One region of the Nocardioides sp. LS1 genome, then DNA from elsewhere that is predicted to be linked to it. Evidence: predicted binding sites of a transcription regulator. Region 1 holds the regulator's gene; each other region holds the start of a gene.

The links. The regulator LexA, encoded in region 1, represses DNA repair genes until DNA is damaged. The targets are predictions, from matches to a motif close to TCGAACANNTGTTCGA.
Region 2: EJF31_RS11385 (HNH endonuclease signature motif containing protein) is a predicted target of LexA. The motif match lies at 4,410-4,425, and genes of this name have one in related genera.
Region 3: EJF31_RS08850 (HNH endonuclease signature motif containing protein) is a predicted target of LexA. The motif match lies at 5,211-5,226, and genes of this name have one in related genera.
Region 4: EJF31_RS13885 (alpha-ketoglutarate-dependent dioxygenase AlkB) is a predicted target of LexA. The motif match lies at 3,938-3,953, and genes of this name have one in related genera.

What each region holds. Positions count from the first base shown of each region.
Region 1 is NZ_BIFF01000005.1:632,935-640,233, reverse strand. Features, by position in the region: gene EJF31_RS17285 (alkaline phosphatase) at 1-1,149, opposite strand, end outside; gene EJF31_RS17280 (phosphatase PAP2 family protein) at 1,241-2,056, opposite strand; gene lexA (transcriptional repressor LexA) at 2,185-2,937, opposite strand; gene EJF31_RS17270 (GNAT family N-acetyltransferase) at 3,076-3,867, opposite strand; gene EJF31_RS17265 (SDR family oxidoreductase) at 3,960-4,766, shown strand; gene EJF31_RS17260 (hypothetical protein) at 4,777-5,481, opposite strand; gene EJF31_RS17255 (LysM peptidoglycan-binding domain-containing protein) at 5,798-6,148, shown strand; gene EJF31_RS17250 (DUF3052 domain-containing protein) at 6,258-6,695, opposite strand; gene EJF31_RS17245 (hypothetical protein) at 6,708-7,106, opposite strand; gene EJF31_RS17240 (ATP-binding protein) at 7,225-7,299, shown strand, end outside.
Region 2 is NZ_BIFF01000002.1:1,364,997-1,372,295, reverse strand. Features, by position in the region: gene mctP (monocarboxylate uptake permease MctP) at 1-1,141, opposite strand, end outside; gene EJF31_RS11410 (DUF3311 domain-containing protein) at 1,138-1,410, opposite strand; gene EJF31_RS11405 (hypothetical protein) at 1,505-2,278, shown strand; gene EJF31_RS11400 (DUF5655 domain-containing protein) at 2,448-3,023, opposite strand; gene EJF31_RS11395 (DUF1707 domain-containing protein) at 3,046-3,465, opposite strand; gene EJF31_RS11390 (PadR family transcriptional regulator) at 3,462-4,157, opposite strand; gene EJF31_RS11385 (HNH endonuclease signature motif containing protein) at 4,576-5,763, shown strand; gene EJF31_RS11380 (M3 family metallopeptidase) at 6,630-7,299, opposite strand, start outside.
Region 3 is NZ_BIFF01000002.1:824,183-831,481, forward strand. Features, by position in the region: gene EJF31_RS08830 (M23 family metallopeptidase) at 1-988, opposite strand, end outside; gene EJF31_RS08835 (helical backbone metal receptor) at 1,103-1,810, shown strand; gene EJF31_RS08840 (SIR2 family protein) at 1,848-3,116, shown strand; gene EJF31_RS08845 (TerD family protein) at 3,130-3,696, opposite strand; gene EJF31_RS08850 (HNH endonuclease signature motif containing protein) at 3,883-5,118, opposite strand; gene EJF31_RS08855 (3-oxoacid CoA-transferase subunit B) at 5,401-6,063, opposite strand; gene EJF31_RS08860 (3-oxoacid CoA-transferase subunit A) at 6,060-6,719, opposite strand; gene EJF31_RS08865 (thiolase family protein) at 6,716-7,299, opposite strand, start outside.
Region 4 is NZ_BIFF01000002.1:1,917,579-1,924,877, reverse strand. Features, by position in the region: gene EJF31_RS13900 (GntR family transcriptional regulator) at 1-501, opposite strand, end outside; gene EJF31_RS13895 (ABC transporter permease) at 593-3,127, opposite strand; gene EJF31_RS13890 (ABC transporter ATP-binding protein) at 3,127-3,861, opposite strand; gene EJF31_RS13885 (alpha-ketoglutarate-dependent dioxygenase AlkB) at 3,975-4,586, shown strand; gene EJF31_RS13880 (LemA family protein) at 4,764-5,324, opposite strand; gene EJF31_RS13875 (DUF2207 domain-containing protein) at 5,364-7,106, opposite strand; gene EJF31_RS13870 (MFS transporter) at 7,189-7,299, shown strand, end outside.

The DNA of each region.
Region 1 (7,299 bases):
CGGCCGGTCGCCGGACAGGGAGTCCTTGAGCCACTGCATCTGCCGGTTGCCGGTGATCGTCCGGGCCGGGTCGTTGACCGCCGGGTCGGGGTTGGGCACCGGGGTGGGGGTGGTCTCGACCTGCTGGTCGCGGTGGGTGCGCAGGTCGAGCAGGCTCAGCTCGGCCAGCGTGCCGAAGCGCAGCCGCCGGTAGAGCCGGTCGCCGTCCCCCAGCGCGGCGGTGCCGTCGAGCCGCGCGGGCATCCACTCGTCGTACGCCCGGTGCGCCCGCGCCCGACGCGCCTTGTAGTCGCCCTCGCCGGGGTTGTGGTTGACCGCGCCGTTCTTCCACTGGTTGTCGGCGACCTCGTGGTCGTCCCAGGTCACGATCCAGGCGAACTTCGCGTGCGCGTCCTGCAGGTCGCGGTCGCGCTTGTACTGCGCGTGCCGCTGCCGGTAGTCGGCCAGCGAGAGCATCTCGTGCGCGGGCTCGTGCGTGCGGATGTCCTCGTCCGACTGGCCGTAGCCGTACTCGCCGGGGCCGTACTCGTAGAGGTAGTCGCCCAGGTGCACCACCGCGTCCAGGTCGTCGCGCGCCGCGAGCCCGCGGTAGGCGCTGAACCAGCCGGCCTGCAGGTTGGCGCACGAGACGACGCCGAAGCGCAGGTGGTCCGGCGTCGCGTCGTGGGCGGGAGCGGTGCGGGTGCGGCCGACCCGGCTCGTGGCGTCGCCGAGGTGGAAGCGGTAGTGGTAGGCCGTGGCGGGCCGCAGGCCGCGCACGTCGACCTTGACGGTGTGGTCGCGGCTCGGGCCGGTCTCGAAGCGGCCACGGCGTACGACGTCGCGGAAGCCTGCGTCGCGCGCCACCTCCCAGCGGACCGTGACCTTCGGGCCCGCGCCGGAGCCGGGGGTGCTCGCCGCGGTCGGCGTCACCCGGGTCCACAGCACGACCCCGTCGGGCAGCGGGTCGCCCGAGGCGACGCCGTGCGCGAACACCGTGCCGTCGCCCGCGGCCCGTGACGCGGCTACTGCCGGGGCGGCCGTCGCCAGCGGCGAGGAGACCGCGGCCACGCCGACGGCCCCGACGGTGCCGGTGGCCAGGACCGTACGTCGACCGACGGGGCGGGAGGTCAGGGGCTGGGCAGAAGCAATGTCACGGGGAGAGCTCACGAGAGGCCCAACGAGCCAGCGCCGGGCGTGTTCCGGATCGACGGTGTGAGCACCGTCCGTTCACCCGCAGGTCACCCCGGGGTGGCGCGTGTCAGTCGCGACGGCCGCGGGCGGCCGGGGTGGGCAACGGAGCCGCGGCGGCCGGCATCGGCCGGGCGGCGGGCGCGGAGAGGAGGACGGGGATCCGCGGCGCCCACTCGGCAGCGGCCCAGCCGGCGGCGATGACGAGGTAGCCCACCAGCACGTCGATGACCCAGTGGTTGCCGGTGCCGATGATGACGACGCCGGTGCCGACGGCGTAGGTCCAGCCGAGGGCGCGGACCCACCGGTGGCGGGCGTGGCGCTGCAGCGAGATGGCGACCCACAGGGCCCAGCCGGCGTGCAGCGACGGGAAGGCGGCCAGCTCGTTGGTCAGCCCGCCGAGCCCGCGCGGCGCGGAGGCGTCGGAGGCCCACCAGCCGTCGGAGGCGTGCAGGGAGAGGACGTCGACGTAGCCCGTGATGAAGCGCGGCGGTGCCGTCGGCATCACCAGGTAGGCCGCGAGCCCGAGGAGGGTGCCGATCACCAGCGCCCGGCGGGCCGGGGCATAGACACGGGTGCCGAGCCGGTAGAGCCAGAGCAGCACCGCGGCGGTGACGACGTAGTGGAGGGATGCGTACCAGTAGGAGCCGAGCAGTCCGATCACCTGGTGGTTGGTGAACAGCTCGTTGAGCGGCACCTCCCAGTGGATGCCGAGCACGGTCTCGAAGCGGAGCAGCTCGTGGGCTCGGTGCATGGCCGGCCCCATCGCGGTGTCGGCGACGAGCCGGGACAGGCTGTAGCCCACCCAGAGGGCCAGGATGAGGACGATCTCGAGCACGCCCCGCACGATCTGCGGGTGGCGTCGGCGCAGGGCAGTCACAGACATACCCCCACCCTCAGTCGTTCCCACATGTAACAAAATACGGAATCACCCCGAAATGTTCCCGGGATTTATCTCGGGGGTTCGTGAGGATTTCCGGTCCGAAGGCTACCGGACCCCGATCATGCCTCCGATCAGACCCGACGCAGGATCGCGGTGACCTTGCCGAGGATCGTCGCGTGGGTGCCGTCGATGGGCTCGTAGGCGTCGTTGTGGGGCAGCAGCCAGACCTTGCCGTCCTTGCGCTGGAAGGTCTTGACGGTGGCCTCGCCGTCGATCATCGCGGCCACGATCTCGCCGTTGCTGGCGGTCGGCTGCTGGCGGATCACGACGTAGTCGCCGCTGCAGATGGCCGCGTCGATCATCGAGTCACCGACGACCTCGAGCATGAAGAGGGTGCCGTCGCCGACCAGCTCCTGGGGCAGCGGGAAGAGCGCCTCGACCCGCTCCTCGGCCAGGATCGGACCGCCGGCGGCGATCCGGCCGACCATCGGCACGTAGGAGGCTGCGGGCATGGCGTCGCCAACGCCGGTCTCGTCGTACGTCGACTCGTCGGCCGAGGAGATCGAGCGCCGTGCCTTCATCACCTCGGGCAGGAACACCTCGAGCGCGCGCGGCCGGTTGGGGTCGCGCTTGAGGAAGCCCTTCTCCTCGAGCACCTTGAGCTGGTGGGCCACGCTGGAGGAGCTGGTGAGCCCGACCGCCTCGCCGATCTCGCGCATGCTGGGCGGGTAGCCGCGCTTCTCGATGGCTTCCTTGATGTGGGCCAGGACCCGCTGCTGCCGCGGGGTCAGGCCGTGGGCGTCCGGGGGACCGTCGGGCAGCTCGGCGACTCGACCCCGGGCAGGCTTGGTGGGGGAGTCGTCGCCCGTCTTCTTCGTGGCCATGGCGGTGCCTTCCGGTGTACGGCGGTGCGCCCGGGGGACGCACCCCGGGCCGGTGTTCCCACCGTAGCCATGTCGGCCCGCCTGTTCAAACATCTGTTCGAACAGCGTGTCGCGCCGGAGAGGGGCGCCACGACGCGGTCAGAGCTGGGGCACCCACACGAACATCGGCATCCGGCAGACCTCCTCGAAGCCCAGCCGCTCGTAGACCGGCCGGCCCATCTCGGTGGCGTGCAGGATCGCCTCGGTGCAGCCCCGGTCACGTGCCATCTCGAGCAGCGTCGCGGTGACGGCGTACCCGATCCCGCGGCCGCGCGCGGCCTCGAGCGTGGTGATGTTGTAGAGGCCGGCGGTGCGGCCGGTGAGCCAGGCGGTGCCGCAGGCGACGGGCTGGCCGTCGACCGTGGCGAGCACGGTGAGGAGATGTGCCGCGTCGAAGGGCGCCATCATCTCCACGATCGGGCCGGCCAGCTCGGCCGGGAAGCCGAAGCCCTCGGTCATCACCCGCGCGGTGGCCGCGTGGCACTCCGGGCCCACGACGTGGATCCGGACGCCGGGTCCGGGCGGCGCCATCGGCACCGGCCCGTCGAGGACGCGGTGCATGCCGGGCGTCTCGTCGCGCAGCATGCCGGCGGCGACGAGCACGTCGGCGATCTCGGCCGTCATCGTGGAGGGGGAGCCCCACCACAGGAAGGGGAGTCCGCGGCCGACGTACGCCGCCAGCACCTCGCGGGTGCGGCGCAGCTCCTCGCCGGGTGCGAAGCGCGCGCCGGCGATGCCGTTGAAGACGGGGTGCGGCACGGTGGTGTGCCAGGTGTGGAGGTCGGCGGCACCCTCGGTCCCGAAGGAAGGGTTGGAGGCCGTCACCCGCAGGAACTCCATGAGGTTGTCCTCGACCGGAGCCACCCGCGGATCAGCAAGCACGGGGGTCACCGGGGCACCGTACGCCGGGTGGGACATCGGGATCGGCGAATTCGCGGATCTGGTTGACTCCCGGCATGCCTGCCGCCCAGCCTTCCTCGCCCATGTCTGCACCGCCTGTCCACACCAGCTGTGTCGTCACCGGCGGAGCCCGCGGGATCGGCCGCGGCATCGCGGAGCGGATGGTCGCCCGCGGCCACCGGGTCGTGGTCACCGACGTCGACGGCGAGGGCGCGGCCCGCACGGCCGCCGAGATCGGCGCCGCGGCCGGCATCGCCCACGACGTGCGCGACCCCGCCGGGCATGCGGCCGCGGTCGCGGAGGCGGCCCGCCACGGCGTCCTGACCGCGTGGTTCAACAACGCCGGCGTCGGCGACGACGGCACGCTGTCGGAGCTCTCCGACGACGCCGTACGACGCTTGGTCGACGTCAACCTGATGGGCGTCGTATGGGGGATGCGCGCCGCGCTCGAGGCGTTCGGCGAGGCCGGCGGCGACGTTGTCAACACCGCCTCGCTCGCGGGACTCGGGCCGGTCCCGGGCTACAGCCTGTACGCCGCCACGAAGGCCGCGATCGTCTCGCTGACCATGTCGGGCGACGCCGAGACGCCCAAGAACGTGCGGGTCCACGCGATCTGCCCCGACGGGGTCAAGACCGCGATGCTCGACGCGCAGACGCCCGGGGGGCTGGGCAACCTCCTGGTCCACTCCGGTGGCCGGATCCTCACCGTCGACGAGGTCGCCGACGAGGCCGTCGCGCTGGTCGGCAGCCACCGAGTGATCCGGGCGGTGCCCGGCTGGCGCGGGGGCGTCGTACGGGCCTCGGCGCTGGCGCCGTCGGTCAGTGCGCGCGGGATCAGCCTGTTCGCCGCCCAGGGCCGGCGGGCCCTGAAGAAGTCCGCCGGCGCCTGAGCGGGTCGGTTCAGCGGCGCGTGGCCGGTCCCTGGTGCCGGGCGCCCGGGGGTGCGTGCCGCGCGCTGGTCGCCGCGTCGGCCCGGTCGACGCGGCTGAACGCGACGGTGGAGGCCGCGTCGCCGGAGACCGTGTAGAGCGACATGCCGGCCCCGATGCAGTCCAGCGTGATCGGCCCGGCGGTCGTGTCGACGAGCATCGTGTTGCTGGCGGTCCAGAAGCCGCTGCTCTGCACGGCGTAGGTCAGCCCCAGGGCGGTCATCGTCGCGTCGCGGCTGAAGCAGATGGGCTGCCCGCTCGCGTTGAGGACGAGGCTGTAGCTCATGAGGTAGCGGCCCGCCGGCAGGCCCGGGAACGCGACGCTGGCGGAGCTCGACGAGCTGGTCGAGGGGACGGTGTAGTTCCAGACCCGCGACTGCAGGTTGGAGGCGTTGAAGCCGTCGACCTGGTCGGCGTTGAGGCGGGCGACCCGCTTCTTCGACGACACGGCCAGCGAGGGCGCGTTGGCCTTGCTCTTGAGGACGAGCGCCGGTCCGTTGCCGGTGTTCTTCAGGGTGGTCGGGCTGGTGGCCGAGTTGCTGCTACCGAGCAGGAGCGGGTGGCCGTTGGCGGCGTACGCCGCGACGTTGGCTCCGCCGATCAGGACGAGGGCCGCGAGCAGCACGGGGAGCGTGCGGCCGCGGGCTGGGCTGGCTGAGGTGCGTGAAGACGACATGCGGGGGTCCTTGTCGTTGAGGGGGCTGGCGGTCGTTCCCTCTCTACTCGCGGCCTCGGGGCTCGGGCATGCCCCGTCCGAGCCATCCGGGGGTGGTGGTGGGAGGCGCGTGGTCCTAGTACCCGTTCGAACAAATGTTCGGCGCGCCTCTTGCGCTCGTTCGAACACCTGCTCTAACGTCGCACATGTGTTCGATCGAATGCTTGATCGAATCGGTGGACCAGACAGCCCGACCAGGACTGTCGGCGGCCGCCGATAGACATCTCTTCGACGGACAGGCACCGATGGCTGACCGCCACTTCCCCAGGAGGTCCCGATGAGCACCATGACGATCAACCCCACGTTCGCCCCGGCGCGTCCCCGCTCCGGCGAGGTCCGGCTGACCCGCCGCGGCCGCACCGTGGTGCTCCTGGCGGCGCTGCTCGTCGTGCTCACCGTCGGTGCCCTGCTCGGCGGAGCCCGCTCCGCCGCCACCGAGCACCCCGGCGCCCCCACCTCGACCCGGGTGGTCATGGTCGGCACCGGCGACACCCTCTGGGACATCGCCTCCGACCTCGCCCCCGATGGTGACGTCCGCGCCATGATCGCCCAGATCGAGGACCTCAACGCCCTCGACTCCGCGCTCGTCGCCGCCGGCCAGCGCCTGCGCGTGCCGATCGTCGACTGACGCACACAGACTTTCGTCAGCCGCCTCGACCCCGGCTGACGGAGCAGGGGAAGACGAGGGCGGGACTCATCGAGTCCCGCCCTCGCTGCATCCCCGGCTCACGCCGGACCTACCGGTCCGCCACCCGCCGCACGAACTTCAGCCCCGACCAGACCTCGTCGAGCGCGGCGACCTTCACGTCCACGAACCCGAGCTCGAGGCCGAGGCCGCGCACCGTGTTCTCGTCGAGGTCCGAGACCGGCCCGTGGGGGTTGCGGGCCGAGCGCTGGGCCGCCTTCTTGGGCCAGCAGACCCACACCATCCCGGCCGTGCTGGTGCGCTCGAAGAGTGTCGGCAGCCGGCGGGTCAGCGCGGCGAGCTCGGTGTGGAAGGTCAGCGTCACGTCGGCGCGGGCCGGCAGGCGGCGTACGACGCTCGCGGCCGTGCCCGGCTGGGCCAGCGCCGCGACGTCGGGGGACACCAACGAGGGCAGGCCGTCGAGGAAGAGCACCTGCCCCTCCTTGATCCCGAGCTTGCGGACCAGGGGCGTGCCCGAGTAGCCGGCCATGTCAGGCAGGGCTCAGCGCGCCGCGCGCCGGCCGCCGGGCGGCCGCACGATGGGCGTGATCTCCTGGGTCGCGTCCAGTGGTGCCTCGGGCTCGTCGTCCTCGACGATCTGCCACGGGCGTGGCGGCCGCGGTCCGCTGGTGATGCCGAGCCGGCGCAGCAGTCTGGCGACGAGCATCAGCCCCATGAACAGGCAGGCGACGGCGCCGAGCGAGGCGAGGCCGAGGAAGTACCACGCGTTGCGCTCGCCGCCCCGGGCCGAGGCACCGAAGTCGATGGCGGCGTACACGAGGTAGCCCCAGGCGACGACCGACAGGGTCACGCCGAGCGCGAGTCCGAGCAGGGGTGCGCGGGATGGGGCCTTCTTCTTCGGACCCCTCCGTGAACCCGCGCGCTTGCCCTGACTCCCCACCAACCCATTCTGACTGATCGTGCGCAGTCCAGACCGGTCGACCCGCGAGTTCCCCGCAACCGTCTGTCAAGGGCCGGTTGGAGGATGCGCTCCGGCGGTGCGGAACTAGGATGTTCGTGTGTCGTCTGGTGGGGGTGCACCCGGCCCGGACGCGACGGGGGGCGGGCAGCCTCGCGCGCCTCTGGGGCATCTG
Region 2 (7,299 bases), on a different contig from region 1:
TCGCCGCCGGGTTGATGAAGGCCTTGTAGACGTTGCGCGTCCACAGGTTGGCGGCCGCGATCGACATGATCGCCGCGGGCACGAGCGCGCCGATGACGATCGCCGCGAAGGCGACGCCGGCGAACCACGCGGGGAACTCGTTCTCGAACAGCTGCGGCACCGACTGCTGCGGGTTGTCGACCTTCACGCCGGCCGCGATGGCGACGAACCCGAGCAGTGCGAGCAGCCCCAGCAGGAAGGAGTACGCCGGCAGCAGGGCCGCGTTGCGCCGGATCACGCTGCGGCTGCGGGTGGAGAGGACGCCGGTGATCGAGTGCGGGTACATGAACAGCGCCAGCGCCGACCCGAGGGCGAGCGAGGCGTAGGCCCACTGGGCGGCACCCGGCGGGATGGTGCCCTTGCCCGGCACCGTGCCGGCCGCGACCGCGTCGGCGTTGTCGGTGTTGAACGAGTTGAAGCTGTCCTGGGCTGCGCTGAAGATGTGGCTCCAGCCACCGACCTGCGAGGGCAGGTAGAAGACCGCCACGAGGATCACGATGTAGATCAGCGTGTCCTTGACGAAGGCGATCAGCGCGGGAGCGCGCAGCCCCGAGGAGTAGGTGTAGGCCGCGAGCACGGCGAACGCCAGGAACAGGGGCAGGTCCTGGACGAACCAGTTGTCGCTGCCGGTGCCCAGGCCCATCACCTCGAGCACCACCTGCATGCCGACCAGCTGGAGGGCGATGTAGGGCATCGTCGCGAGCAGGCCGGTGACGGCGACCGCCAGGCCGAGCCCCTTGGAGTCGTAGCGGCCCTGCACGAAGTCGGCCGGCGTGACGTAGCCGTGCTTGTGCGAGACCGACCAGAGGCGCGGCAGGAAGAGGAAGATCAGCGGGTAGATCACGATCGTGTAGGGCACCGCGAAGAAGCCGACCACGCTGCCGGCGTACAGCGTCGCGGGGACCGCGATGAAGGTGTACGCCGTGTAGATGTCGCCGCCGATCAGGAACCACGCGACGAACGTGCCGAAGCCGCGGCCACCCAGCCCCCACTCGTCGAGGCTGTCCAGCGACTCCGCCCGGCGCCAGCGCGCGGCCGCGAAGCCGAGCACGGTGACCAGCAGGAACAGGAAGACGAAGACTCCGACCACCACGCCGTTCATCGCCGGTCCCTCCGCTCGAGGCGGGCCGCGCGGTCGCGGGCGTCGGCCTTGGTCGACACGACGTAGGCGCTGAGCGTCAGGATCGCCGCGCCGATGATCAGCGCGAACTGGAACCAGTAGTAGAAGGGGAACCCGAACAGCGTCGGGTCGGCCTTGTCGTAGAGCGGCACCAGCAGCGGGACGACCACCGCGGGGACGAGCAGGCAGTAGATGAGGACCCAGAGTCCTCGCGAGGATCCGCCGTTCGGGCGGTCGGACGCGTCGGTCATGTGCACCTCCGAGATAGGTGACCGACGTGTACCCCGACCCCGGGCCACCAAAACCGGGTCGCCCCGGGGCCGACGTGCTCCTAGGGTCTGCTGCGTGCCGACTGATCTCTCCCGCTACGACGACTGGCTGGCCTGGCTGGCCGCGACCGGCGAGTCCGACCCCGACGTCCTCTGCATCTGGGTCGGCGGCTCCGCCGCCACCGGCGGGTACGACGAGTGGTCGGACCTCGACCTCGACGTGCTCTGCACGCCGGGAACGGTCAACGACGTCTACGACCGGCTGCTCACGCGGATCCGTGCCGACTTCGACGTCGACCACGTGTGGGAGCTGCCGCTCTCGGCCTGGCCCGACGGACGCCAGTGCTTCGTCAACCACGCCCCGGACCCCGGTGCACTGACCGCGCCGACCCGGATCGTCGACCTGCACCTGTCGGACCTCTCCGACGAGCACCGGCACGTCGACGTACGCCGGCACGGCACGCCCATCGTCATCCACGACCCGGAGGGGCTCGTGGTGCTGCGGCACGACGACGAGGAGGCGCTGCAGCGGTCGATCGAGGAAGCCGTCGACCAGATCGCCCAGCGCACCGCGACGTCGGAGTGGCTGGTCAACCGGGCGATCCGGCGCGGGCAGGCGGCGGAGGCGACCCAGTTCTACCTGGCGTTCGGCTTCACCCCGCTGGTCCGGCTGCTGCGCGTGAAGCACTGCCCGTGGCGGCACGACTTCGGGCTGCGCTACCTGCACACCGACCTGCCGGCCGACGCGGCCGAGCGGCTGACGGCGCTGCTCCCGGGCGCGGGCGACCCGGAGGAGCTCTCGTCCGCCTGTTTCACGTGGACCCGGGAGCTGCTGCGCGAACGCGCATGACCGACCCCCTGCCCGATGCGGGGGGAGCTTCGGGCAGGGGGTACGGCGCGCTGCGGTGGCGCTCCTGCCCGAGACCGGCCGACGCCCCCGACGTCCGGCAATCGGACGGTAACCCCGGGGGTGGGGGTGGCGGAAGCCTCGTCGTGAGGTGGTCTCGACCGGCTGGAGCTCAGCCGTTCTGGTCGTACGCCGCCCGCGCCAGCGCCTCGACCTCGTCGGTGAGGTCGTCGGTGCTCGTCAGCCCGATCTTGTGGGTCGACTGGCCGGGGGCGGTGGCGGGCGTCAGCAGCGGCGCATCGGGGGCGTCGGTGAACCGCAGCCCGAGGTCGACACGCGTGCGGGTGGCCGCCGCGACGGCCGCGAACTGCCGGCGCCGGACGAACGGCGTGTAGCCGCCGCGCCCCTCGACCGACACGTCGTCGCCGAGCGACTCGAGCACGGCCCGGACCGCGTCGAAGACCGACCGCATGCCGGCCTTGGGGCCGGCGTACTGGCTGTCGATGTAGCCCTCGACGTCCGGCTCGACCCACCCGTTGCGGCGGGCCGCCTCGAAGGCGATCGCCCACTGGGTGTTCTGCAGGACGCCGTGCGCGTCCTTGAGCCAGGCGCGCACCGCCTTCTGGTCGAGCGGGTCGACCCCGCTCGCCTCGACCGCGGCGACCCACTCGTCGAGCGTGCGGCCGGTGCGCTCGGCCATCGACTCGGTGACCGCAGCCATCATCTGCTCGGGGGACTTGGCGCTCATGGCGCCGAGCCTAGGGCGTTCGTCAGCAGCGACGCCCGCGGGCGAGCGGGTGGTGGCGGTGGTGGCGGGTCGACACGAACCACCACACCAGCAGCCCGAGCACGATCAGCGGCAGGTGCGTCACCACGGTGAAGACCAGCAGGATCGCCAGCACCACGAAGACCGGACCCGGGATGCCCCGGCGGAACGGGCCGCCGCGGCGGACGTCGTACGACGGGCGGCGCGGGGCGGTGAACGGCGCGCGCTGCTGGGTGCGGCCGAACTGTCCGGGCAGGTCGGCGAAGATCGGGGTCAGCTCGCCGCGCGTGCGGGCCGCCCAGACCTGGTCGAGCCGCTCGGCGTGCTCCTCGGCGGTGAGCCGGCCCTGGGCGTAGTGCTCGCCCAGCTCGGACGCCGCCTGCTCGCGCTCGGCGTCGCTCATCCGCAGGTGCTGCTCGCTCACTGTTCCTCTCCGTTCTCCTCGGCGTCCGCGGCGTCGCCCTCGGCCAGCAGGCCGTAGAGCTTGCGGCGGGTCTCGATGAGGACCTCGATCGCGTCGCGGCGCTGCTTGTCGGTGCCGGTGGTGACGATCTGCCAGACCGCGCCCATGACCTGGCCGATCTCCGGCTTGAGGTCGCCGTAGTCGGGGCGTCGCTGGCTGCGCCGCTCGAACGGCGCCCACACCGAGGCCAGCTCGTCGGGGTTGGCCTCGACGTACGCCGCACCCTCGTCGGTGAGGTGGAGCGTGACCCGCCCGCGGACGTCCTCGGTCCGGATCAGGCCCTCGTCCTGGAGCTGCTGGATCGTCGGGTAGACCGAGCCCGGGCTCGGCCGCCACTCCCCGCCCGACCGCTCGGCGATCTGCTGGATCACCTGGTAGCCGTTCATCGGCTCACCGGACTCGGCGCCCGTGGCGACGACGTCGATGATGGCGGCGCGTACGTCGCCCCGACGGACCCTCGGTCCGCGCTGCTGCTCGCCCTGGGCCAGCCCGAAGAGGCCGGCGACCCACGGCGGCGGGCCCTGGCGTCCGGAGCGGCCGAAGCCGTCCGGTCCACCCGGCCCGAAGCCGCCCCAGCCGCCGCGGTTGCGGTGCTGGCACCACTCCTGCTCGGCGTGGGCGGCCCACTGTCGGTTGAATCCCTTGTGTCCCATGACAGGACTCCTTTCAATGGTTCGGAGTATCGCGTCACGGCGACTGTTCGGCGACTGTCGGCGACTGTTCGCGATATATCGTTATCGTAGATCGCGGTCGGGGCGCACACAAGGGCATTCCGAGGCCTCGTTCGCCGACGTGTGGCTGCGGGACCTCGCGCCTTCGGCGCGTATTTCTAGAATTTGGGTGGTCACCGCAGGGTTCGCACGAGGTGCCTCCGGACCCTGATTCGCGGCTTTCGGTCGCTTTGCTCGACCGCTCGATCGAGGTTTCTAAATTCTTTCGATTCTTTACCTTTCTCCGGCCGAAATAGGGGCTCTGGCCTGCGGTTTTGTCGGTGGTCCCTGCTGGAATTGATCCATGACAGCGATGGTCACCCAGCCTCCTCGACACCAGGTGTCGCGCGCTGTCGAGACCATGCAGTCGAAGCTTTCGAAGCTTTCGGAGCTGGCGGATGTGGCGTTGTGGTCGATGTCGCCCGAGGAGTCCGCGGCGACCCTGACGGCGGTGACCCGGCTGTCCGCCCAGCTCGCCGAGCTGGAGATGCGGGTCGCCGAGCACGCCAAGACCGTCGGCGTCGGGGAGTCAGTGGGGGCGACGTCGACGGCGAACTTCTGGGCGCACGCCACCCACCAGACCCGGACCGCCGCGCACGGGAAGATGCGCCTCGCGGTCGCGCTGGCTGCGCGTCCGGCGTTGCGTTCGGCGGTCGCCGCGGGCGACGTGCTGGTCGACCAGGCGAGGGTGATCGTCGACGCGGTCGAGGTCCTCCCGGCCGAGCACCGCGACGAGGCCGAGGCGATGCTGATCAAGTTCGCCGCCGAGCACGACGCGCAGGCGTTGAAGAGGTTGGGTCGGCGGATCCTGGAGCTCCTCGACCCCGAGGCCGCCGAGGCACACGAGGCCAAGCAGCTCGAGGACGAGGAGCGCGCTGCCGCGATGTCGACCAGGCTGACCATGACCGACGACGGACACGGCAAGGTCCACGGCCGGTTCACGCTGCCCTCGGCGCAGGCGGCGATGTTGAAGAAGGCGCTGCTGGCGTTCGCCGCCCCGAAGCATCGCGCCGCGGTCGACGGTTCAGTTGGGGAACGTCGGCCGTCGGCGGAGCGGATGGGACAGGCCTTCGTCGAGCTGATCGAGCGGTACCCGACCAAGAAGCTTCCCAAGGCCGGCGGCGTCAGTGCCACGGTCGTGGTGACGATGGACATCTCGACCCTGATGGGCGGGCTGAAAGCTGCCTCGTTGGACACCGGTGAGCGGATCACCGCCGGCCAGGCGCGCCGCCTCGCCTGTGAGGCGGGGATCATCCCCGCCGTGCTCGGCGGGAAGTCCCAGGTCCTCGATCTGGGCCGGAAGCGCCGGTTCCACACCGAGTCGCAGCGGATCGCGATGGCCATCGAGCAGGGCGGCTGCAACGCCCAGGGATGTGACTGGCCGCCGGGCCTGTGTCACGGGCACCACCCCATCCCCTGGAGCCAGGACGGGGAGACCAACAAAGACGGGATGCTGCTCTGCCCGCACCACCACGCCCGGGCGCATGACCCGAAGTTCACGATGACCAAACAGACCGGCGGGAAGGTCGCCTTCAACCGGCGGACATAGGCCGACGTACGACCAATTCTGTGAACCTTGATCACGGCGGTCGAGCCAGGCGACCGAAAGTCGGCAAGCAGGGCCCGGAGGCACCTCGTGCGAGCCCTGCGGTGACCACGTAATTCTCTGAACCGCGCCGTAGGCGCGGCCAACTGCACCCGACGGCGGTGAACCAGGCCCCGGGTCTGCGGCGGACATGAACCCGCCTGGTCGTGCAGGATGCGCTCACGCGTCGTTCCAGCTCTCGGGGGTCCTCATGCTCAACGGAAAGTCGGCTGCGCCGTGGCGCGGTGGCTCACGGATGCGACGGGTCTCGGGCGCAGGCGCGTCCGTCCTCGTCCTGAGCTGGGCGGCCACCTCACCCTGGTCGACGCCGCCGATGCTGGGGGGCCCGCTCGGGCCCGGGGGTGACTCGGCCACGTCGTGCATGGCGAAGCACAACGCGACCGACATGGTGGTCGGGCTCGATGTCGTCCAGAACGCCTCGGACGAGCCCGTCACACTGGACCGCGCCCAGCTCGTCGGGGCCACGGGAGTCACCCTCACGGCGGCACGTGTCGCCGACGTGAGCGGCGACCAATCGCTGTTGGGGCACGTCCAGGGGGACCCTCCGCGGGAGATGAGCGACGAGCAGCGCCTGCTGGTGCGGTCCAGCCGGCCGTTGAGGGGCTTCGCCCTGGCCCCCGCGTCGACCGGCGCTGTCGACAACGTGCTCATGTACCTCCACCTGGGCGATCCCGAGGTGACCGCCGAGATCGAGCACCCTGCGGGTCTACTACCACCAGGGCTCCCGCCACTACGTCTGGCAGGACAACGCGCACTTCATCCTCGCCGCCGGGCCGGGGTGCGCCGCCCTGCCGTCGTAGTCGCAGGCGCTACCGCGCCAGCCAGGCGGCGTACGCGTCGAAGGTGTAGGGCCGGCCGAGGAAGTCCGCGACGAGGTCGGCGGCGTCCTTGCTGCCACCCGGGGCGAGGACCCGGTCGCGGTAGCGGCCGGCGACCTCGGGGTCGAAGAGGTTGGCGGGGTCGAAGGCGCTGAAGAGGTCCTTGGCGATCACGAGGGACCACATGTAGGTGTAGTAGGCCGAGGAGTAGCCGCCGAGGTGCCCGAAGCTGGCGAAGAAGTGGGTGCCCTCGATCCACGGGAACGGCGCGTACTTCTCCTGCAGCGCCACCATCGCCGAGGTCAGGTCGGCGGGCCGGTCGGTGTGGAACCAGTAGGACACCGCGGCGTAGAACATCTGGGTGCGGGCCTGGTAGCCCTTGCCGAAGTCGTCGGCCGTGCGCATGCGCTCGACCAGGTCGGCGGGGATCGGCTCGCCCGCGGCGTTGGTCGCGAAGCTGCCCAGGATCTCGGGGTCCCACGCCCACTCCTCGAGCATCTGGCTCGGCGCCTCGACGAAGTCCCACTCGGTGGCGACACCGGAGAAGCGGGTCCACTCCTGGCCGCCGCCGAGCACGTGGTGCACGAGGTGGCCGAACTCGTGGAAGAGCGTGACGACGTGGTCGTGCTCCATGAGCCCGCGGGAGAAGTTGCAGACCAGG
Region 3 (7,299 bases), on a different contig from region 1:
TGTGGACGCTCGCCCAGTGCTTGCTGCGATGGCCCCAGTTGTCCTGGTCGCGGTACGACGCGCCCGCGGGCAGCGGGAAGCTCACGGCCTTCTCGCCCGAGGCGTAGGCGCGGGAGGCGGCCGCGGCCTCGGCGGCGACCGTGGCCGAGCTCGCGCGGATCGTGGCCAGCCGGTCGGTGATGACCGAGTTCTCCAGGACCGTCCGGGCGACGGCCATCGCGGCCACGACCTTGCTGCGGGCCGTCTCGGCCGCGGCGAGCGCCGTACGGGCTGCGGCGAGCTCGGTGCGGGCGGCGAGGTCGGCGTTGCCGACCGCGACCGTGGCCCACTCGAGCCGCTTGCGGGCCTTCTCGGCGTCGACGACCACGTTGGACTGGGTGCTGCTGAGCTGCTCGAGGACCACCATCCCGGTGACCAGGTCCTCGTCGGTGTCCGCCGACAGGATCATCCCGAGCGCCCCGACGGAGCTGGAGACGTAGCCCTGGTCGATCGCCGACACGAAGAGCGCCCGCTCGCGCTCGTAGTCCGCGGCGGCCTTCGTCGCCGCGGCACGGGCAGCGACGAGGGCCTTCGCCGCCGCGTCCGCACGTGCGGCGGCCTTGGTGGCCTCGGTGCGGGCCGCGTCGTAGGCGTCGACGGCCGCGTGCAGGGCGGCATAGGTCTGGGCGAGCTGCTGGCGTGCCGCCGCCGTCGTGGCGCTGTCGCCTGCGTGGGGCACGAGCAGGTCCGGGTCGAGGTGCCACGCGGCGGCCAGCGCGACAGCCCGGTCGGCGGCCTCGGCCTCGCGGTCCGCACGGCTCCCGGCCTCGTCGCTGCCGTGGCCGGCGTGGTGACGCTGCTTCTGCCAGTGGGCGCCGCCGGTCTGGTGGGTCCGGGTGTCGAGGAGCGGGGCGGGCGCGGCGCTCGCAGGTGCCGTCGCCACGGTCGTCACGGCGAGCACCGCGACGCCGGTCGCGATCCCCTTCGCGATCAGGGCGCGCGCAGCCACGGTCGTGTCCCCCCAAGGTCCATGCCTTCGAGGGTTCGGGTCCGACCCCGGATCGCGGGCCGGAACGCGAGCCGGGCTCACCTGAATTGATGACGCGCCGATACGGTCGGGCGCATGAGCGCGCTGTCCCGGGTCGTCTCGCTGGTGCCCTCGATCACCGAGGCCCTGGTCTCGGTGCGCCGCGACGCCGTGGTCGGTGCGACCGACTGGTGCACCCACCCGGCCGACCTCGACGTGACCCGCGTGCGCGGCACCAAGAACCCCGACCTGGCGGCGATCCGGGCGCTCGAGCCCGACCTGGTGATCGCCAACAAGGAGGAGAACCGCGAGCTCGACGTGCGACGCCTCCGCGAGTCCGGCGTGCGCGTGGAGGTGACCGAGATCGAGACCGTCCCCGATGCGGTCGAGACGTTCGAGCGGCTCTTCGACGACGTCCTCGGGTGGCCTCGGCCCGCCTGGCTGGCCGAGGCCCGGACCCTGTGGTGCGGTCCCCTCCCGGCCGTGACCGAGCGGGTCGTCATCCCGATCTGGCGCGACCCGTGGATGGTCGTCGGCAGCCGGACGTTCACCGGCGACCTGGCCCGGCGGCTGGGTCTGGAGAACGTCTACGCGGGCCACGAGGACCGCTATCCGCACGTGGACCTGGCCGAGCTCGATGCGGCCGCGGCGGACGCCGTACTGCTCCCGGACGAGCCGTACGTCTTCACCGAGGACGACGGCCCCGAGGCCTTCACGCGGACGCCGGTCCGGCTCGTCAGCGGGCGGTTGCTGACGTGGTACGGCCCGTCGCTGGTGGAGGCGCACCGCACGTTGACGCGATGACCGGACGCGGCCGCCTCAGGACACTAGGGTCCTGCGGGTGGACGACTCGATCCCGCAACACCTGGTCAGCCAGATCATCGAGGGGCGCTGCGTCGCCTTCGTCGGCGCCGGCTTCGCCGCCCCGGCCGTCCCTGCGTGGAAGATGCTCCTGCGCGGGCTCGGGCAGCGCGCGCAGCTCGACGACGCGACGGCGGCCTGGCTGACCAGCCTCGTGGACAACGGCGGCTCCCGCGACCTCGAGGCCGCCGCCCAGATCCTGCACACCGCGATGGGCGACGGCTTCGACCCGGCGCTGGCCGAGGTGCTGGCCGAGGACGGCCACCCGGAGGCGATCGCCGAGCGCCGTCAGCTGCTCGCCGGCATCCCGTTCGACGCGATCATGACCACCAACTTCGACCCGTTCCTGGTCGGCGACGTCCCCGGGCCGGACGCCTACCAGCGGATCCTGCGCGACCCGCCGCACCGCTGGTGGGAGCCGCGGTACTGGAGCGACGACGCCCCAGGTGCCCCGGTCGTGAAGCTCCACGGCGAGGTGGGGCCGGTCGGCGACAGCGTGGTGTTCACCCAGCGCGACTACCGCGAGCGGCTCTACAGCAGCCCGGCGTACATGACCTTCCTGCGCTCGCTCTTCGCCACCAACACGATCCTGTTCCTCGGCGTCTCGTTCACCGACGCCTACCTCAACGAGCTCCGCTCCGAGGTCCTGGCGATGATCGACCAGCGGGACGAGGACCCGCCGGTCGCGTACGCCGTCCTCCCGGACGTGGCCGAGCACCAGGCCCGCTACCTGCACAGCCACGAGGGGCTCGGGGCGATCTCCTTCGACACCGCCGGGGGCACCGACTGGGGCGGCTTCGACCGCGTGCTGCGGGCCATCCACGACGCCACGAACCCCCGGGCCCAGATCGGTGCCGCGCTCGACGGGCGGACCGTCCTGTGGGTCGACTCGTCGCCGGAGGACACCGCCTACGGTCGCCGGGTGCTCGCCGACGCCGCCGCGGACTCGGGCGGGCGCAGCCGGATGGTGCAGGTCGGGTCGGCGACCGAGGCGGCCGCCTGGCTGCGCGACCACGACGCGGACCTCGTCATCGCCGACTGGGCCGCCGGCTGCGACGGGCTGCCCGTCGCCGAGACCCTGCTGCGCACGATGCGCGCCGAGGACGCCCGCGCCATCGTCGTCGTACTCGCCCAGGAGCCGGTGAGCGCCGAGGACCGGCACCGCGCGCTCGCGCTGGGCGCCACGGAGGTCGCGCACGGGTGGGGCGAGCTGTTCCGCGAGCTGGCTCGCGTCTACGCCCCGGTCTGATTTCCCCGGGTCGTCACAGGAAGCGCTGGAGGGCCGCCACCGACTCCGTCGGGACCTTGACCGCGATGCCCTCACCGATCGCGCGCAGTCGCCACCCGTCGCCGTCACGGAAGAGCTTGGCCATCGCGAGGCCGGTCTGCGGCACCCCACCGGTCAGCGTGAACCGCACCAGCTCGACGTCCTGGTCGTCGACCAGCCGGCAGTAGGCGTGGTTGATCCACTCCAGCGTGTGGCCCTGGTAGCTGCTGACCAGGAAGACCAGGGTGTCCGCCTTCGCGTAGACCCGCCCGAGGTCGATGTCGATGACCTCGTCGTCGCCCTCGCCGCGCCCCGTCTTGTTGTCCCCGCGGTGCACCACGGACCCGTCCCCGGTCGCCAGGTTGTTGTAGAACGCGAGGTCGAACAGCTTCCCCTCCGCGAACTCCACCACCGACGCGTCGAGGTCCACCTCCGGCGCCCCGGTCCCGATGAACCCCGCCGTCCGCTCCTTGTCCCAGCCCACGCCGAGGCGCAGCCGGGTGAGCGGAGCCCCGTCCGCAGTGGTCAGCGCCAGCTCCTGGCCCTTGGCGAGCTCGATCACGTGGTCCTCCCGTCGTTGGTGTCTCGAACGTACCCGTCGGGTGCAGGTGGCCGCGCCTACGGCGCGGTTCAGAGAATGACGTGGTCACCGCAGGGTTCACACGGGGTGCCTCCGGGCCCTGCTTGCCGGCTTTCGGTCGCCTGGCTCGACCGTCGTGATCAAGGCTCACAGATGGATCGTGCCGGCCTATGTGCGCCTGGTGAAGGCGACCTTCCCGCCGGTCTGTGTGGTCATCGTGAACTTCGGGTCGTGTGCCCGGGCGTGGTGGTGCGGACAGAGCAACATGCCGTCCTTGTTCGTCTCGCCGCCCAGGCTCCACGGGATCGGGTGGTGCCCGTGAGACAGACCCGGCGGCCAGTCACACCCCTCGGCGTTGCAGCCGCCCTGCTCGATGGCCATCGCGATCCGCTGGGACTCGCTGTGGAACCGGCGCTTGCGGCCCAGGTCCAGGACCTGGGACTTCCCACCCAGGACGGCGGGGATGATCCCCGCCTCACAGGCCAGCCGGCGGGCCTGGCCGGCGGTGATCCGCTCACCGGTGTCCAGCGAGGCCGCCTTCAGGCCGCCCATCAGGGTCGAGATGTCCATCGTCACCACGACCGTGGCGTTGACACCGCCGGCCTTGGGGAGGCGCTTGACCGGGTAGCGCTCGATCAGCTCGACGAACGCCTGCCCCATCCGCTCCGCCGACGGCCGACGCTCACCCAGCCCACCCTCGACCGCGGCCCGGTGCTTGGGGGCGGCGAACGCCAGCAGCGCCTTCTTCAACATCGCCGCCTGCGCGGACGGGAGGGTGAACCGGCCGTACACCTTGCCGTGCCCGTCATCGGTCATGGTCAGCTTCGTGGATCGGGCGGCGTCGCGCTCTTCGCGCTCGAGCTGCTTGGCCTCGTGTGCCTCGGCCGCCTCGGGGTCGAGGAACTCCAGGATCCGCCGGCCCAGCACCTTCAACGCCTTCGCGTCGTGGTCCGCGGCGAACTTGATCAACATCGCTTCGGCCCCGTCGTGGTGCTCGGCCGGGAGGACCTCGACGGCGTCCACGATCACCCGGGCCTGCTCCACGAGAACCTGACCGGCCGCGACCGCCGTACGGAGTGCGGGCCTTGTGGCCAGCGCGACGGCGAGCCGCATCTTCCCGTGCGCAGACGTCCGGGTCTGATGAGTCGCGTGCGCCCAGAAGTTGGTGGTCGACGAGGCCCCCACGGACTCACCGACCCCGACGGCCTTGGCGTGCTCGGCCACCCGCATCTCGAGCTCGGCGAGCTGGGCGGACAGCCGCGTCACCGCGGTCAGCGTCGCGGCGGACTCGTCCGCATCCATCGACCAGAGCGCCACATTCGAGAGCTCAGAAAGCTGCGACTTCATGGTCTCGACAGCGCGCGACACCCGGTGTCGAGGCGGCTGGGTGACCATCGCTGTCATGGGTCAATTCCAGCAGGGACCACCGACAAAACCGCAGGCCAGAGCCCCTATTGGGGCCGAGAAAGGTAAAGAATGAAGAGAATCTTGAAACGTCGATCGAGCGGTCGAGCGAAGAAGCCGAAAAGAGGGAAGCAGGGTCCGGAGGCACCTCGTGCGAACCCTGCGGTGACCACCCAAATTCTAGAAATACGCGCCGAAGGCGCGAGGTCCCGCAGCCAACGGACGGCGATCAAGGCCCCACGTTCGTCACCAGGTTTCGAGACGCTCGCTGGCGCTCGCTCCTCAACCACCGAGGGTGAGGGGGACGTCGAGGCGGGAGGCGAGGTCGTCGTACGAGATCCCGAAGGTCTCGAGCACCGTGACCTCCCCGGACGACGAGAGCTGGAAGGTCGCGACGTCGGTGTAGACGCGGTCGACGCAGCCGACCCCGGTGAGGGGGTAGGTGCAGGAAGGCACGAGCTTGGGGGTGCCGTCCTTGGCGAAGAGGGTCATCATCACGAAGACCTTCTTGGCGCCGATCGCCAGGTCCATGGCGCCGCCGACGGCCGGGATGGCGTCGGGGGCGCCGGTGTGCCAGTTGGCGAGGTCGCCGGAGGCGGAGACCTGGAAGGCGCCGAGGACGCACACGTCGAGGTGGCCGCCGCGCATCATGGCGAAGGAGTCGGCGTGGTGGAAGTACGACGCCCCCGGCAGCTCGGTGACCGGGATCTTGCCGGCGTTGGTGAGGTCGGTGTCGATCTCGTCGCCAACGGCAGCCGGCCCCATGCCGAGCATGCCGTTCTCGGTGTGGAGCACGACGCCGGAGTCGGCGGCGAGGTGGTCGGCGACCAGCGTGGGCTGGCCGATGCCGAGGTTCACGAACGAGCCGGCGGGGATGTCGGCCGCGATCCGGGCTGCGATCTCGTCCTTGGTCAGCGGAGCCGTGGTCACTGGAGAAGCGCTCATGCGGGGCACACCACCCGGTCGACGTAGATGGAGGGGGTCACGATCACTTCCGGGTCGAGGCCGCCGACGTCGACGACCCGCGAGACCTGCGCGATCGTCGTGGTCGCGGCCGTGGCCATGACGGGCCCGAAGTTGCGGGCGGTCTTGCGGTAGACGAGGTTGCCCATCCGGTCGGCGACGTGGGCGCCGATGAGGGCGACGTCGCCGCGGATGGGGTACTCCAGGACGTAGGTGCGGCCGTCTATCTCGCGGACCTCCTTGCCCTCGGCGAGCGGGGTACCAACGCCGGTCGGGCAGAAGAACGCCCCGATCCCGGCGCCCGCGGCGCGCATCCGCTCGGCGAGGTTGCCCTGGGGCACGACCTCGAGCTCGATGTCGCCGGCGCGGTAGAGCCCGTCGAAGACCCAGGAGTCGGACTGCCGCGGGAACGAGCAGACCATCTTGCGGACCCGCTTGGCGGCGAGCAGCGCGGCCAGGCCGGTCTCGCCGTTGCCGGCGTTGTTGGAGACGACGGTCAGGTCGGTGGCGCCCTGCCGGATCAGCGCGTCGATCAGCTCGACGGGCATGCCGGCCATGCCGAAGCCGCCCACCAGCACGGTCGAGCCGTCGGCGACGTCCGCAACGGCTTCGTCGTACGACGTGTGGAGGGTCGTCATGCCACGTTCTCCAGCACCACGGCCAGCGCCTGGCCGACCCCGATGCAGATCGCCGCGACGCCCCAGCGGTCCCCGGACTCCTGCAGCCGTGCGGCGAGCGTGCCGAGGATGCGCGCGCCGGAGGCACCCAGCGGGTGGCCGATCGCGATCGCGCCGCCCTTGGCGTTGACGATCTCGGGGTCGATCCCCCAGGCGTCGACGCAAGCGAGCGACTGCACGGCGAAGGCCTCGTTGAGCTCGACGGCGGACACGTCCGCCCAGGTGATCCCGGCCCGGGCGAGGGCGCGGTCGGCGGCCTCGACGGGCGCGAACCCGAACAGCTGCGGCTCCAGCGCCGACACCCCGCGCCCGGCGATCCGGGCGAGCGGGGACAGCCCGATCCGCGACGACGCGGCCTCCGAACCGATCACGAGCGCCGAGGCCCCGTCGTTGAGGGGCGAGGCGTTGCCGGCCGTGATGGTGCCGTCAGGGCGGAACGACGGCTTGAGCCCGGCGAGCGTCTCGGGCGTCGTCCCGGGTCGGATGCTCTCGTCGCGGGCGAGGTCCGCGCCGGGCACCGGCACCACGAGCGCGTCGTAGA
Region 4 (7,299 bases), on a different contig from region 1:
ACCGCGCTGGCCCAGGGCGTCGTAGAGGCTGGTGGGCATCCCGCTCTGCAGGAAGCCGGGGATCAGCACCTCGTTGAGGTAGGCGTCCTCGATGCACATGGGCACGCCGTCGGCGCGGCGCAGTCGCTTCCAGTGGATGACCGCGTCGCCCTCGGTGAGGGCCAGCGCGCGGGCCACGCCGGGGCCGGCCTGCTCGCGGCGGGCGAGGAGGGTCTGCGACTCGGCGAGCATGCCGCGGCGCGCCATCTCCTCGGTGAAGCAGGTCAGCCGGCTCGCCGCGCGGCGCGGGCGCGCCACGAACGTGCCGCGACCGGGGATGCGCTCGAGCAGCCCCTCCACGACGAGTGCGTCCATGGCCTGACGCACGGTCATGCGCGCGACGCCGAAGCGGTGCACGAGCTCGCGCTCCGACGGCGCCGGGCTGCCGGGGGCTGCTCCGGAGACGAGGGACCGGACGTACTCCCGCACCTGGACGTGCTTCAGCGCTCTGCCCTCGGACACCAGCACTTCCTCCACGTAGGGAAGCGTAAGCGGATATCACACCCCCCGTCCCCGGTTCCAGGGAGGTGAGGGCCAGATCTCATTCCGTGGCTCACTCCGTGGCGATCGCGCGCAGGATGTCGAGGCGGGCCGCGCGCCGCGCCGGGAACACCGCCGCGAGCACCCCGATCAGGAGCGCGAGGACGAGGAAGACGGCCAGCTGGGAGGTCGGCACGCTGATGACCTCCAGCCCCTGGTCGCGCAACGCGTACATCAGCGCGACGCCGAACCCGATCCCCAGGACGACGCCCAGCAGCGCCCCGAGCACGGCGATCACCACCGACTCCAGCGTGATCATCCAGCGCAGCTGCGCGCGGCTCAGCCCGATGGCGCGCAGCAGCCCCACCTCGCGGGTCCGCTCGATCACCGACAGGGCGAGGGTGTTGACGATGCCGAGGACCGCGATGACCAGCGCGAGGCCGAGCAGTGCGTAGATCAGCTTCACGAACTGGTCGATCGGCCCCCGCTGCCCCTGGGCGAACTCCGCCTCGTTCTTGACCGTCACGATGGGCAGGTCGGCCACCACCTGCTCGAGGTCGTGCTGGACGCCGACCTGGTCGCGGGCGAAGACCACCAGCGCGTTGTCCTGGTCGGGGAAGCCGGCGTCGGTCAGCGTCTTCAGCGTGGTCAGGATCGGCGTGAACACCAGCGGGTTGTCCTCGTAGGTGCCGACCACGCCGTAGGTCTGCTTGCCGGTCGGCATCTGGAGGGTGACCGAGTCGCCGACGCCGAGGTCGTGGTCGGCGGCCCACTTCTGCCCCAGCAGCACCGTCCCGTCGCGCAGGTCCGAGGTCGAGCCGGTCGGCGTCCGCAGGTTGAGCCCGTCGATCTCGGCGGGGTCGGTGGCGGCCATCCCCTGCCGGTCGCCGTCGCGCTTCACGAACGCGTAGCGCTCGCGCACGATCCGCTCCACGCCGTCCACCTTGGCCATCCGGTTGGCGATGCTCGGGGAGAACGGTCCGCCGAAGACGTTGCTGACCACGAAGTCGCCGATGAAGTTGTCCGCCACCGACTTGTCGATGCTCGACTTGGCCGAGTCGCCGACGATGGCCATCGTGCAGGCCAGGGTCAGCCCGATCATCAGGGCCGAGGCCGTCGCGGTGGTGCGACGGGGGTTGCGCAGCGCGTTCTGCCCGGCGAGCCGGCCGACCGACCCGAAGAGGGCGCCGTACGACGCACGGGTGAGGGCCAGGAACGGCTGGCTGATGACGGGGCTGGCCGAGGAGACGCCGAGCAGGATCGCGAGCACGCCGCCGCCGACGAGGTAGCCACCGTGCGGGGCGTTGCTGAAGAGCCCGAGGTAGAGCAGGCCGAGTCCGAGCACGGTGAGGATGGCGCCGAGCAGCAGCCGCCGGTGCAGCGCCGACTCGGGGAGGGCCACGTCGTCGCGGAGCGCCTGGACGGGCGCGATCCGGCTGGTCCGGCGGGCCGGCAGCCAGGCGGCCGCCATCGTGACGAGCACGCCGACGGCGTACGCCGCCACGACCGTCCGCGGCGCGAAGACGAGCGGCTGGCCGGACAGGTCGAGGCCGTAGCGGGCGAAGAAGGCCCGGATCCCCATCGCGAGGAGGACGCCGAGGCCCAGGCCGAGGGTCGAGCCGACCGCGCCGAGCACGAACGCCTCGAGCTGGACCGACCAGGTGACCTGGCGCTTGGACGCCCCCAGCGCGCGGAGCAGGGCCAGCTCGCGGCTGCGCTGCGCGACCAGCATCGAGAAGGTGTTGACGATGAGGAACGCCCCGACCACCAGCGCGATCCCGGCGAAGATGAGCAGGAAGGTCGTCAGGAACGAGATCGCGTCGAGCAGCTGGGAGGCGGCCTCGTCGGCGGCCTTGTCGCCGGTCACCGCCTCCACGGAGGCCGGCAGCACCGTGGCGACCTGGTCGCGGAGCTCGGCCTGGGAGACCCCTGCCCTGGCGGTGACCCAGACGTCGGTGAAGGCGTCCTTGCCCCCGAGGAAGAGGTGCTGGGCCGTCGCGGTGTCGAAGATCGCCAGGGTCGCGCCGTTGAGCGAGCCCCCGTGCTCGAAGTCGGCGATGCCGACGAGCCGCGGGGTGAGGGAGGCCCGGTTGGCGGCGGTGACGAGGTGGACCCGCTCCCCCACGAAGTAGTCGGCCTTGGCGGCGGTCCGGGCGTCGAGGACGACCTCGTCGGACCCGTGCGGCTCGTGCCCGACGGTGATCGAGAGGCCCTCGAGTCCGTGGCCGGCCGGCGCGGTGGTCCAGTTGGCGCCGATCGCGGGTGGCCCGAAGCCGCCGACCACCTTGTTCTTCTTGTCCACCACGAAGACGCCGAAGGCATTGACGTTGCCGTCGACCCGCGCGGCCCCAGGCAGGGTGCGGAGCTCGTCGAGGAGGGCCGCCGGCACCGTGCGCGTCGACGGGGTGCCGTCGACGGTCTGCCCGCCGACCGGGCGGACCACGACGTCCCCGACGGTCGAGGCGAACAGTGCGGTGAAGCTGCGCGACAGCGTGTCGGAGAAGACCAGCGAGCCCGCGACGAAGGCGACCCCGAGCACGATCGCGAACGTGCTCATCAGCAGCCGCAGCTTGCGGCCGAGCAGGCTCTTGAGGGCGGCCCGGACCATCAGGCGCCCGCCTCGGCCATCCGGGTCATGATCTCCAGGACCTGGTCGCGGCTCGGGTCGCGGATCTCGTCGACCACCCGGCCGTCGGCCAGGAACACCACGCGGTCGGTCCAGGCCGCGGCGACGGGGTCATGGGTGACCATCACGATCGTCTGGCCGTGCTCGGTCGCGCTCTTGCGGAGCAGCTCGAGCACCTCGGCGCCGGAGCGCGAGTCGAGGTTGCCGGTGGGCTCGTCGGCGAAGACGATCCGTGGGCGGCTGACCAGCGCGCGGGCGACCGCGACCCGCTGCTGCTGGCCGCCGGACAGCTCGTTGGGCTTGTGCGACAGCCGGTCCCCCAGGTTGACCGTCGCCACGACGGCGTCGTACCACTCCCGGTCGGGCTTGCGGCCCGCGATGGCCAGCGGGAGCAGGATGTTCTCCTCCGCGGTCAGGGTCGGCACGAGGTTGTAGGACTGGAAGACGAAGCCGATCTCGTCGCGACGCAGCCGTGTGAGGGCCTTGTCCTTCAGGGTCGTCAGGTCCTGCTCGCCGATGAAGACGTTGCCGGAGTCACCGGTGTCCAGCGCCGCGCAGCAGTGCATCAGCGTCGACTTCCCCGACCCGCTCGGTCCCATCACCGCGGTGAACTCGCCCTCCTCGAGGTCGAGGCTCACGTCGTCCAGGGCGGTCACCAGGGCCTGCCCGCTGCCGTAGGTCTTCGTCAGGTTGCGCACGCGGGCGGCCGCTGTCATGGGTCAACGATCCCGCAGGGCGCCAACTCCCACCACCGGGATCGCCCTGAGGGATCCCCGAACCTCCGCGACACTCTCGAACAATTGTTCGATCCCGCGCTATCCTCGAGGGCATGGACTTCCAGGGTTCGCTCTTCGCCCCGCCCACGGGCGGGCTCTCCTTCGAGGACGTCGCCCGGCACCGCCTCACCCGGGGCGCCTGGGTGGACGTGACGCGCAGCTGGCTCCCCGACGCCGACGACGTGTTCCGCGCGCTGGTCGCCGACGTCCCGTGGCGCGCCGAGCGACGGCAGATGTACGACCGGGTGGTCGACGTGCCGCGCCTGGTCCACACCTACGTGGCCGGGGAGGACCTCCCCCACGCGGCGCTCACCGCGGCCCGCGAGGCACTCACCGCCCACTACGAGCCGGAGCTCGGTGAGCCCTTCGTGACCGCCGGGTGCTGCTACTACCGCGACGGCCGCGACAGCGTCGCCTGGCACGGCGACACCATCGGCCGCGGCCGGACGCAGGACACCATGGTCGCGATCGTGTCCGTGGGCGACCCCCGCCGCCTGGTGCTGCGGCCCCGGGGCGGCGGGGAGTCGACGTCGATCGTAATGGGCCACGGCGACCTGGTGGTCATGGGTGGCTCGTGCCAGCGCACCTGGGAGCACGCCGTCCCCAAGGTCGCCCACGCCGGGCCGCGGATCTCGGTGCAGTTCCGCCCGCTCAATGTCTTTTGAGACGAGCAGCGTCGCCCGAGGAACGAGGGCGGCGCGTGGGCTCGGCCAGGTTGAGCAAGCCGCGCGACCGAGGAACGAGGTCGCGACCGGCGCGTCGAAACCCCTGTGACGTACGCAGGGCGGCGACCCCTGGGGGTCACCGCCCTGGCGCGCCTCGCACCTCAACCAACGAGAGGATCAAAACTTCACGGTCGGGGCGACTTCCTGGCCGTCTGGGGCGTCGTAGAACTCCCGCTTGTGGACGTTCGCGATGCCGGTGAGGAACATCCACGGGACGGTCTGGGTCAGCTTGTTCAGCGACGCGACGGCGTCGTTGTAGTACTGCCGGGCGAAGGAGATCTGGTTCTCGGTCTCGGCGAGCTGCTTCTGCAGGTCGAGGAAGTTCGTGTTGGCCTTGAGGTCGGGGTAGGCCTCGGCGACCGCGTTGAGCTTGATGAGCGACTGCTGGAGCTCGGCGTCGGCGGCGGCCTTGGCGGGCACGTCGTCACCCTTGGCGGCGGCCTGGACTCCGGCGCGGGCCCGGGTGATCTCCTCGAAGACACCCTTCTCGTGCGCGGCGTACCCCTTGACCGTCTCGACGAGGTTGGGGATCAGGTCCGCGCGACGGGTCAGCTGGACGTCGATGCCGCCGAGCGCCTCCTGGGCGCCGATGTCGCTGGTGCGGAGCTTGTTGAAGCCGCTGATGACGAAGCCCACCAGGGCCACGAGCACCACGACTGCCACGATGGCGTAGAGCATCAGTCATTCCTCATTTCTGGGTTGTACGACGAGTGTGGGTCACCACGAGCCGCCGCCGCCACCGCCGCCACCGCCGCCGCCCGAGAAGCCTCCGCCGCCGGACGAGGAGCTCTGGGTGGCCTGGTAGGACGAGATTGCGGAGTCCACGGTCGAGGAGAAGTCGTCGACCATGGAGGACACGGGATCGTTGTAGTGGCTGCCGACGTAGGCGCCGGCGAGGTAGGACGGCACCGGGGGCTCAGAGCCGGTCTCGGTGCGGTACTTGTCGGCCCACTCCTTGGTGCAGCCGAGCGCGACGGCCCACGGGATGTAGGCCGTGTAGAGCTCCTGGCGGCCGGCGAAGTCGAAGCGGTCCTTGCTCGACGGGGTCGACAGGACCCGGTGGAAGCCGCCGATCCGCGACCAGAGGTCGCGCCCCGAGGCGGTGCGGCGCGTGCCGGAGCCGGTGCGCACCAGCGGGAAGGCGCCGATCGCGAACGCGCCGGGGACCAGCCCGACCATCGACATCGAGAGCGGGTTGAAGATCGCGACGGCCAGCGCCGCCAGCAGGCCGGCGATGACCACGAGTGAGCCGGCGCCGCCGAGGCCGCTGGTCACCATGTGGCCCGAGGTCCTGGCCCAGCTCTTGACCGAGTCGTCGAACGTCCCGATCTCGGACTTGAGGCGCTTGCCTGCCTCGACGTCCTTCTTCGACGCCACGAAGGTCGTGCCCGGGCCGCCGAGCAGGTGCGCCACACCGGAGGAGACCGGGTCGAGGCCTGCCCAGCCCTCGGCGCCCTTCTGGTCGGTGATCGACCAGGTGTCGCCCTCGCGGTCGAGGCTGACGGCGCCCTTCTCGGCGGCGTACATCAGGGTCCCGACGTACGCCGAGCGGTCGACGTCCTCGGTGAGGAGGTACTGCGCCTGGGCCGGGCCGATGCCCTCGGGCGGGGCGTACATGAGCGGGAACTGCGGGTTGGTCTCGCGGGCGCGGGCCGCGATCCGGGCACCGAGGCCGAAGGCGGCCAGGCCGAGCAGGACGACCAGCCCGAGCAGGATCGCGTCGGGTCCGAGCACCGGGTCGAGCGCCGGCACCCACGGCCGGGTGTCGCCGGCGGGCGGCGTGGCCATGTCGAGACCCGCCTTGACCGTGACGGGGGTGTTGGCCGGGAGGTGGCCGGTGCGGACGTGGAGGGTGGTGCTGCCCTCGCCCTTGGCCGTGCAGCCGCTCGTCGCACCGGACCCTGTCGCGCACTGGACGTGCTCGGCCGCGACCGGGAGGTGCACGGTCAGGTTGGTGGCGTCGATCTCCTGCTTCCAGCCACCCGGGACGAGGTTCCAGTAGAACTGCGACCGGCTCCCGTCGGTGCCGGGCTCGATCACGCCGTCGATGGAGTAGCGGATGACGTAGACGTGCTCGCCCGGCGTCACGGTCTCGGTGGGGGAGCCGATCTTGGCGATCTTGAAGCGGCCGTGGTCCTCGGAGAGGTACTCCACCGGGACGGTGCCGTCGTCCAAGGAGACCGAGATGTCGTGCACGACGCGGCGTGCGTGCGGCGCGCTCGGGTCGGCCCGGTCGAAGAACCGGAAGATGCCGTGCCGGCCGTAGGGGAAGTCGACGGTGAGCTTCTCCACGACGGCGAGGTCACCGGACTCGTCGAGGGTGAAATCGGCGACGTAGGAGGTGATGGTCGTCGACTCGGGGCTGTTGTCGGCGGAGCCGTAGTTGAACAGGGCCGCCGGGATGAACAGGACGGCCACGAGCACCGCGAGGCCCACGGCGTACCCCACGACACGCTTCATGGCTGGAGCCTAGGGCTCGGCGCCTCGTCCCGTCGGAAAACCGCGTGCCCGCTGTCGGTGGCCACTGGGAGACTGCTCGGCGATGAGCACCCCGACCGCCGCCCCCCGTCCGACCCTCGCCTCCTTCTGGCACGACCTGCCGCGCGAGGGCAGGCTGATGCTGTCCGTGGTCGTCTTCGAGTTCCTCGGCACG